DNA from 2 places in the Ochrobactrum sp. Marseille-Q0166 genome. Region 2 is predicted to be linked to the other one. Evidence: predicted binding sites of a transcription regulator. Region 2 holds the regulator's gene; the other holds the start of a gene.
What was found. Region 2 encodes LexA, which represses DNA repair genes until DNA is damaged. Its sites were predicted from a motif close to TGTTCNNNNTGTGTTCNG; they were not measured.

Region 1 (4,407 bases), 700 kb from region 2:
TCGATCGGTCAGTCTTCGCTCATGGACGGCTCGGCTCATCGTTTCGGTGATGCTTCCCCATCGAGCTTCCAGAACTAAGCTTGACTTAGTGAACAATCCTGCCTGACGGATTACTCCGAACGGCACTCCCAGTTATCTCCCCGGTGGATGGCAGAAGTGCCACCCCGGTGCCCCGGAAGCACTGATGCCATCCAAAGGGCGATGAAGAAGGAATAGAAAAATGAAAAAGTTTGCTCTTGCTGCTGTTGCCGTTGCTCTTAGCGCTGGTGCTGCATTCGCTGAAAATCCAAATGTTGGCACACCTGCCGATCTTTATGCAAATGATCGCACGCCCGTTGCAACGCAGCAGGTCGACAAAACCGCGACTGCTTCCATCGGTCAGAAGACCTATCAGGACGGTTCGGCTCATCGCTTTGGTGACGCATCACCTTCAAGCTTTCAGAACTAATATCGGCAACAGCCGGTAGAATACAAAAAGGCGAAGCCACTCAGGCTCCGCCTTTTGTTGTTTCTGGTGGCAAAATCTTCTGCGACAGACGCACAGGTTTGAGCTGCTTTATAGCAACAGCTGGAATACCACTATCCCGGATCAAAGGCCTGATTGCCGACACCGGTGCCAAAAGCCCCGCATCAAGCGACGGTTTCACACCCAAGAGCTTGCCAATAAGGCCAGTCTCCTGTGGCAATGAAAAGCGCGCGGGTGCTTGGCCTCCTTCCATATGCCGCCGAACGGCATCTTCCCAACCGTCTTGCAGGATAGCCCCGGGTTTTAAAATCAGAAGCCACTCCGTTCGAAGGTCATCGAATGCCTTTGGCAAGTCGACATTTTCGTAAAAGGCGCAACCTGCCCCCTCGGCCATCAGCCGCGTATCGTCATGCGACCCCTGATCCACGACAATCACGCGACGCAATAGCCCATCGACAACGGCAGGTACCAATCCGGCTAATGTATGCGCCAGCGCCTTTTCAGAGTTTTTTGTGAAGAGCAAAACGGAAAGCATTATTATCCATATCATGTTTCGCTGGCTTCTTAAGCTCAGGACTCAAATATTCAGTTCCACTATCTATATTAATGATAAGCCAAAAATATCGTATGAAATCGGCAGGCAAAATGGTTTAGTCGTTTTCGTTACAAACCCATTTTGTGGAGTGAGCGGATGAGGGTAGCTCTTACATCGATTGTTCTGGCAACGGCCATGCTTGCAGCACCCGTTGCACAGGCAGCGAATGCCATAGCGACAACCAATCTTAATGTCCGCACCGGGCCCGGTACGAATTATCCGGTTCTTGGTGCCATCCCGAACGGTGCGGGAATTGATGTCCTTGGCTGCACGACCGGCTATAACTGGTGTCAGGTCGATTATGGTGGCCGCCTCGGATGGGCTTCATCGAACTATCTTGCCTTTTCACAAGGCTCAGCCAGAAATTCCAGTAATTTCGGAACTGCCGCAGTTGCGATCGGCATCCCGTTGATTGCCGCGGCAATTCTCAGCTCTAACAAACATGGCTGGCATCGCCCTCCTCCGCCACCGCCACCACATTGGAACAATCGGCCACATCGCCCCGGAAAACCTCCGGCAACACATCGTCCGAGACGTCCTGACAGGCCAAATGCAAACCGCCCTGGTCGCCCAGGGGATCATGGAAGGCCACCAGCAGTGCGTCCGGGTGGTCCCGGCGGTCCGGGCAAACCCGGTCACAATCAGGGACGGCCACCAAAGCATCAGCCGCGTTACTAACTGACAAACCTTGACAAGGGCACCGGCGCTTTTCATCGCGCCGGTGTTTTAAAATGCATCATTGCCCGAACGCCGACCCATACGCTTCTGGAGAAGCTCAAAAATAACGGCTCAATATTTTGTGTTCTTGCTTTGTTCTATTCTCTGCGATAGAATGAATCACGAAAACGAAAGAGTCGGTTATGGAAATCATCCAGCAGGCAGATCAGGCAGCATTCGGAGCAGGACGCGCAGATCACGCCAATGCGCTGGTCAGTGAAGCTGGCCTGCGTATTGATCACTCCCGCAGGCGCGGGCGTGGCGCTGGCATCAATCCGACCGGGCGATTTGAACCGACAACCCGTCATGAATTTGACGATGGTTGGGAAACGCTTGAAGACTTGCCTGCCTTCAAGACGGATGTTCAGGTGGAAAAGCCGCGCACGATTATCACACGCAACGATTCTCCCGACATCAGCTTTGACCGCTCCATTAATCCCTATCGGGGTTGCGAGCACGGCTGCATCTATTGCTTTGCCCGTCCGACACACAGCTATATGGGGCTTTCGGCTGGCCTTGATTTTGAGGCAAAGCTTTTTGCCAAGCCAGACGCACCGCGCCTGCTTGAACGCGAGCTCGCCAAGCCCGGTTATCAGCCAAAGACCATCGCTATCGGCACCAACACAGACCCCTATCAGCCAATCGAGAAAAAGTGGCGCATCATGCGCGAAATTCTCGAGGTTCTGGAAGCAGCCAATCATCCGGTTGGTATTGTCACCAAATCTGCTCTGGTTGTGCGCGACATCGATATTTTAAGCCGCATGGCCGAAAAAGGTCTGGCCAAGGTCGCACTTTCCGTCACAACTGTAGACGCAAATCTGGCACGAACAATGGAACCGCGTGCGTCAACGCCGACACTACGCTTACAAGCCATTCGCAAACTCACCGAAGCGGGCATTCCAACCAGTGTTATGATGGGACCGATCATTCCCGGCATCAATGATCACGAGATTGAGCGCATTCTTGATGCGGCTTACGCACAAGGCGCGCGCGAAGCTGGCTATGTTCTGTTACGCCTGCCACTTGAAGTGGCACCTTTGTTCAAAGACTGGCTGCTGCGCAATTATCCTGATCGTTATCGTCATGTGATGTCGCTTGTGCGCTCCATGCGCGACGGGAAGGATTACGATGCCGAATGGGGGAAACGCATGCGTGGCACTGGTCCCTATGCATGGCAGATTGGCCGCCGTTTTGAGATTGCTGCGCGCAATCTTGGTTTTAACTCAAAACGCGTTCCTTTGCGAAATGATCTGTTTGAGCCGATTGAAAAGGGTGGAAAGCAGTTATCGCTTTTTTGATTGATCGCTCCTCTGAGCGGCAATGATGCAGGTCCTGCAAAGGCGGCATCAGCTAGTGTGTTTGGTCGGCTCCTATTCTGTAGGGGCTAACAGTTGTGAATATATCCCCCGTCTGATTTTTTCGGGCGGTAGGCCCCTGCTTTTACGCCACCATCCTCGGCAGGGACCTTGCGGAGAATCAGAAGCAGTGCGAACATTGCCGCCCAATGAAACGCTTGAATTCTGATTCTCCGCTCCTCTTTGAGATACCGCTTGCTCCCGACTTTTCGGAAGAAGAGAAATATCTGGCGCGCGGGCTCAAACATATAGCAGGCATTGATGAAGCTGGCCGTGGTCCCCTCGCCGGTCCTGTCGTGGCGGCGACGGTTGTGCTTGATCCCGATGATCTGCCTGAAGGGCTTGATGATTCAAAGCGGCTTAAAGCTGCAAAGCGTGAAGCGCTTTACGAAGTCATTCTTGCAAAAGCTGTGAGTGTTTCCGTTGCAAGCCTCAGTGCACGCAGCATCGATTTGAGCGACATTCGTAAAGCTGCGCTTGAAGCCATGCGGCGGTCGTTTCTGGGCCTGACACTCAGTCCCGATCATGCGTTGATTGACGGGCGCGATGTCCCGGCCGGCTTGTCATGCCCTGGCTCGGCATTGGTGAAAGGTGATCAGCGTTCGATATCCATAGCAGCTGCCTCTATCGTCGCCAAAGTCACGCGAGATCGTATGATGGCTCGCAGCGGAGCTGTCCACGCTTCCTATGGCTTTGAAGTGCATGCGGGCTATGGAACAGCCAAACACCGAGCAGCCATCGAAGCAATAGGGCCGGTTGCTGGGATCCATCGCTACACATTTGCGCCGATTAAAGGCCGCTTTTCGCCCAGCTAATGCAGCTTCTTATAGCGCACTTAAGCCGCTCGTGTTCGTCAGCGTTCGTTTTTAACAAACACGCTAAATGCATCCTTGGCGGCCATGAGATATTCATACCTGTAGGCAAGGCCACATAGACTGCCATTTGCATAATAACTTCGAAAATTCATCGGAAGGCAGTCATCCGTTGTCTTCTCAGGGAGTGCCCGCTGCGTTTCAAGAAACCTAAAATTGCTACAATACTCTCCTGTACAACATTCCAAAAACCTCGGTTAAAGATGTGCCATCCCAAGATTGAAGCTTAAATATTCAAATCTTCCGGCAAAAACAAAAACGCCGCCCTTTTGAGGCGGCGTTTTCAAAACTCTAAAAGGACTGGACTTAGTTCAGGTTGGTCTTAACCTGACCGAGCGCATCCTTGAACAGAGTGCCTGCAACTTTGGTGTCAACCTTGTCGGCGACGATCTTGCCAGCAGC
Region 2 (4,407 bases):
GCAGGTCTGGCGCATATCTTGTCGATTTCCGGCCTACATATGGTGCTGGCCGCCGGCGTTGTGATGATGGCGTTGAGATCGCTGTTTGCTCTGATGCCGGGGTTTAGCGCCCGATATCCGGTCAAAAAGTTTGCGGCTTTTCTCTCGCTTCTAAGCTGCACATTCTATCTGGCCATGTCGGGTGCGGATGTTGCGGCACAGCGCAGTTACGTCATGATTGTCGTGATGCTCTGCGCATTGCTGGCTGACCGTGCTGCCATCAGTATGCGCAATCTTGCGATTGCGTCTGTTGCGATGATCGCAATTTCACCGCATGAGATTCTTGGGCCAAGCTTTCAAATGTCTTTTTCCGCAACTGCTGGCTTGATCGCTGCATTTGCCTGGTGGAGTGACAGGAAAGCACGCAATCAAACGTCTCGCGAAAATCGGCGTGCTGTGCCGCGTGGGTTTCTATCCAAAATGCTCGTTCCAGCGGTGGCGACGGGAGCAACATCGATTGTTGCCGGTGTAGCAAGTGGCATCTTTGCCGCCTATCATTTCAACAATACCGCACCCTTAGGCCTGGTCGGGAACGTATTGGCCTTGCCGGTTATCTCGATCCTTGTGATGCCCTTTGCAGTGCTGAGCTTGGTGTTGATGCCATTGCAGCTTGATTGGCTACCACTACAGATTATGGGATTTGGCGTCCTATTAGTCAGGCATATAGCGAGTTTGGTTGCTAGCTTTTCTCCTGACGGCAATCCGGGCGTCATGCCTGCAAGCACGCTTATCCTCTGGACTGTAGCGCTTGTTATCGCGGTTGTTTCCACGACATGGTTGCGATGGCTGGCTTTACCCTTTGTTATTACTGGTCTTTTCGTTTTTATACGAACGCCATTGCCGGATATTCTCGTTAGCGAGGATGCAAAATTTGTAGCCGTGCGCCTACCCGATGGCAATTTTGCCGCAAATCGCAGCAGGCCGCCAAAATTCACAGGTCAAAACTGGCAGACTGCCTATCTGATCGAAACGTTTATTCCGCCGCAGATTGTAAAAAAGCAGAAGCCGGTATCCACCAATGATGCGTTTGTCTGCGAAGAGGGAGTTTGTACCATTCCTCTACGAGACGGGCGAATGTTTGCCTATACTGCGCAAGAGGAGATGAAGGATATTGCCTGCAATATTGGCGAGATTGTCGTTCTTGCGATAGCAAGCAAAAACCTCAATTGCCCGCGCTCCGATGTTTTACTGATCGACCGGCAGGAACTCGCTCTCAAAGGAACCCTTGAGCTCAGGCTTGGGAAACGTTTATCATCAGACGCGAGTGCATCAGCCAGATCAGCGAAACATGATCACAGCAAAGACGATAAAATCTATCGTTTTGCAGTCATCCAACCACGAAACTTAGCTGGCTATTCTGATAGTCTCAGCTTCGCAGTGGATGCGCCTACGCGGCCATGGCACCTGCATCGTCTGTATTCGAGAGCGGCACGAGGATTACCGGATCGCGAACATCAGAAGAAGTCTCGCAACGATCAATCTTCTGATTTTCAGGCGGCTCCCGACTTTAAGGAGACGACAGAGCCGCTCTGATTTAAAATGACAAAACCTCTATCGCTGCTTCCAACCAATACTAAAACTGTAAGTGCTAGTAACGCCGGATCAGGCCGATTAGTTTACCCTGCACGCGCACACGATCGGGGCCGAAAATGCGGGTTTCGTAAGCCGGATTCGCTGCTTCCAAGGCAATGGAAGCGCCTTTGCGGCGAAAACGCTTCAAAGTTGCTTCTTCATCATCGACCAGTGCGACGACGATTTCACCCGGATTGGCTGTATCACCGCGCTTAATGATCACTGTGTCGCCATCAAAAATACCGGCGTCGATCATCGAATCGCCTTTGACTTCCAAAGCGTAGTGTTCACCGGAGCCCAGCATTTCTGGAGGAAGGCTCAGTGAGTGTGTCTGATTCTGGATTGCCGAGATCGGCACACCGGCAGCTATGCGTCCCATCATGGGTACAGAAACCATTGTGGAGGAATCATTCTCCGCAATAACTGGAGTTGGGCGCGTCGGCGGAGGAGGGGGAGCTTTGCCGAGGCTTCCTTCGATGACGCTCGGAGCGAACTTCTTTTGAGAGTTCAAGCCCGGTGCTATCGAATCTGGTAAACGAAGCACCTCCAGCGCGCGCGCCCGATTAGGAAGCCTGCGGATAAAGCCGCGTTCTTCCAAGGCCGTGATGAGACGATGAATGCCTGACTTAGAAGCCAGATCAAGAGCTTCTTTCATTTCGTCAAAGGACGGAGGGATGCCCGTCTCTTTAAGACGTTCATGAATGAACAGCAGAAGTTCGTGCTGCTTACGGGTTAACATGCGCTACACCCTCCAGACCAGAATCAAATAAAAACAAAACCAGAACGAACACTATATGTTCCAGTCTTGTTCTGCAATGGTTTTAAAATGATTAATGAGGTTTGGAATTAATACCGTTCGTTACAACATTAATATCGCGCAAGAATCACCGATAGCCGCAGCGGGTGCATTTTCTTCTCTGATCAACAGCGCATTGGAGCCCACAAGAGCAGAAAGCATTGAAGAATCCTGAACTGGACATGGCTTGGCAATCAATGTTCCGTCGATTGCCTTCTCAACGGTCGCACGAACAAAGTCCCTGCGGTGATCGTTCGCACTCATTGGCTGACCAAATTTCGCGGGGCGAATATCTGTAGCTAAATCAATGCCTGATAGCTTCGCCACCAGTGGACGCAGAAATATCAGACTACAGACGAGGCTTGAAACCGGATTGCCCGGTAAGCCGATGACATGCACCGTCTTGCCTGAAACTGTCTTGCGGCCATACATCAACGGTTTTCCCGGGCGCATAGCGATTTTCCAGAAGGCGAGATCGACGCCGCAATTCTGCAAAGCCCCGTGAACGTAATCGCGGTCTCCAACCGACGCGCCACCGATCGTTACTAGAACATCGACGCCATCTTTGAGCGCTGCGCTGATTGCCGATTCGATCTTTGCGGGGTCGTCGTTGATGATGCCCATATCTTCAGGCTTACCGCCTGCGCGGCGGACAATTTCGGCGATGCCGACGCTGTTGGAAGCGACAATTTGGTCAGGGCCGGGAACTGTACCGGGTGGGACAAGTTCGTCGCCAGTTGCCAATATTGCAATGCGGGGCTGTTTGAAAACGGAAATGGCTGCGTTGCCACTGGCCGCAGCAAGGGAAAGTGCCGGGGCGTCGAGTGCTTTTCTCTTTGGAAGAATCACATCTCCGGGTGCGAAATCGAGGCCCGCGCGACGAATGTGGCGGCCTTTATAGAGTCCGTGCCGGATTGTTAGCCTGTCGCCGGAACGTTCCGTGTCTTCCTGAATAACGATGCTATCTGCGCCTGCTGGCATTGGTGCGCCGGTGAAAATGCGGACCGCCTGACCTTCGCTCAGCTGCCCGTCGAAACGCTTACCGGCTGCTGATTCGCCAATTATGGTCAGTTCAAGCGGATAGCTGATGTTTTCAGGTGCGATCAGCGCATAGCCATCCATGGCAGAGCAGTCAAAGGGAGGTTGCAGAAGGTGAGCTTTCACAGGTTCCGCAACAACACGTCCACCGGCTGAAGTCAAAGGAACCTGCTCGAAACCGTGTGGCTCTGCCAAGCTCAGGATACGTGCAAGGGCTTCATCGACAGGAAGCAGGGACATACTTTTTCCTCTCGTGCGAAAACTTAGGTTTTCCAGTCGCCTGATTTACCACCACTCTTTGCGGAAACACGAATATCGGTAATTTCCATGTGGCGATCAACGGCCTTTGCCATGTCATAGATGGTTAGGCAGGTGACTGATACGGCAGTCAACGCTTCCATTTCAACCCCGGTGCGGCCTTTCAGCTTCGCAGTTGCAAAGACGCGCAGGCCGGGAAGCGATTGGTCCGGTTCAATGTCCACCGAGACCTTTGTCAGCATCAATGGGTGGCAAAGCGGGATGAGGTCGGCGGTTTTCTTCGCAGCCATAATACCAGCCAGACGGGCCGTACCGATAACGTCGCCTTTGGCGGCATCGCCTTTCAGAATGAGTGCCAGAGTTTCCGGCTTCATTCTGACGGCACCTTCAGCGGTTGCCTGGCGCTCAGTCTCAGCCTTGTCGCCGACATCGACCATATGGGCGGCGCCAGTCTGGTCGATATGGGTGAGTTTGGCTGTCATGACTTAAACCTCGCCGGTCAGAAGTTCGCGAGTTGCCTGAGCAACATCATCCTTGCGCATCAGGCTTTCTCCGATGAGAAATGTGCCGATATCCGACTTCTCAAGGCGCAAGCAATCATCATGGGTGAATATGCCGCTTTCGCCGACCAGAAGATGGTCGGAAGGCACCATCTTTGCGAGGCGTTCGGAGACAGCAAGATCGACTTCAAATGTGCGCAGATT

Region 1: a site for LexA is predicted at 1,862-1,879, ahead of H5024_RS10360 (PA0069 family radical SAM protein). Genes of this name have one in related genera too.

The regions. Positions count from the first base shown of each region.
Region 1 is NZ_JACJUO010000001.1:2,151,836-2,156,242, forward strand. It holds gene H5024_RS10340 (hypothetical protein) at 1-78, shown strand, start outside; gene H5024_RS10345 (hypothetical protein) at 221-448, shown strand; gene H5024_RS10350 (glycosyl transferase) at 489-1,001, opposite strand; gene H5024_RS10355 (SH3 domain-containing protein) at 1,158-1,739, shown strand; gene H5024_RS10360 (PA0069 family radical SAM protein) at 1,922-3,076, shown strand; gene H5024_RS10365 (ribonuclease HII) at 3,283-3,948, shown strand; gene H5024_RS10370 (F0F1 ATP synthase subunit B) at 4,312-4,407, opposite strand, start outside.
Region 2 is NZ_JACJUO010000001.1:1,454,075-1,458,481, forward strand. It holds gene H5024_RS06965 (ComEC/Rec2 family competence protein) at 1-1,572, shown strand, start outside; gene lexA (transcriptional repressor LexA) at 1,628-2,350, opposite strand; gene glp (gephyrin-like molybdotransferase Glp) at 2,471-3,685, opposite strand; gene moaC (cyclic pyranopterin monophosphate synthase MoaC) at 3,709-4,185, opposite strand; gene trpC (indole-3-glycerol phosphate synthase TrpC) at 4,189-4,407, opposite strand, start outside.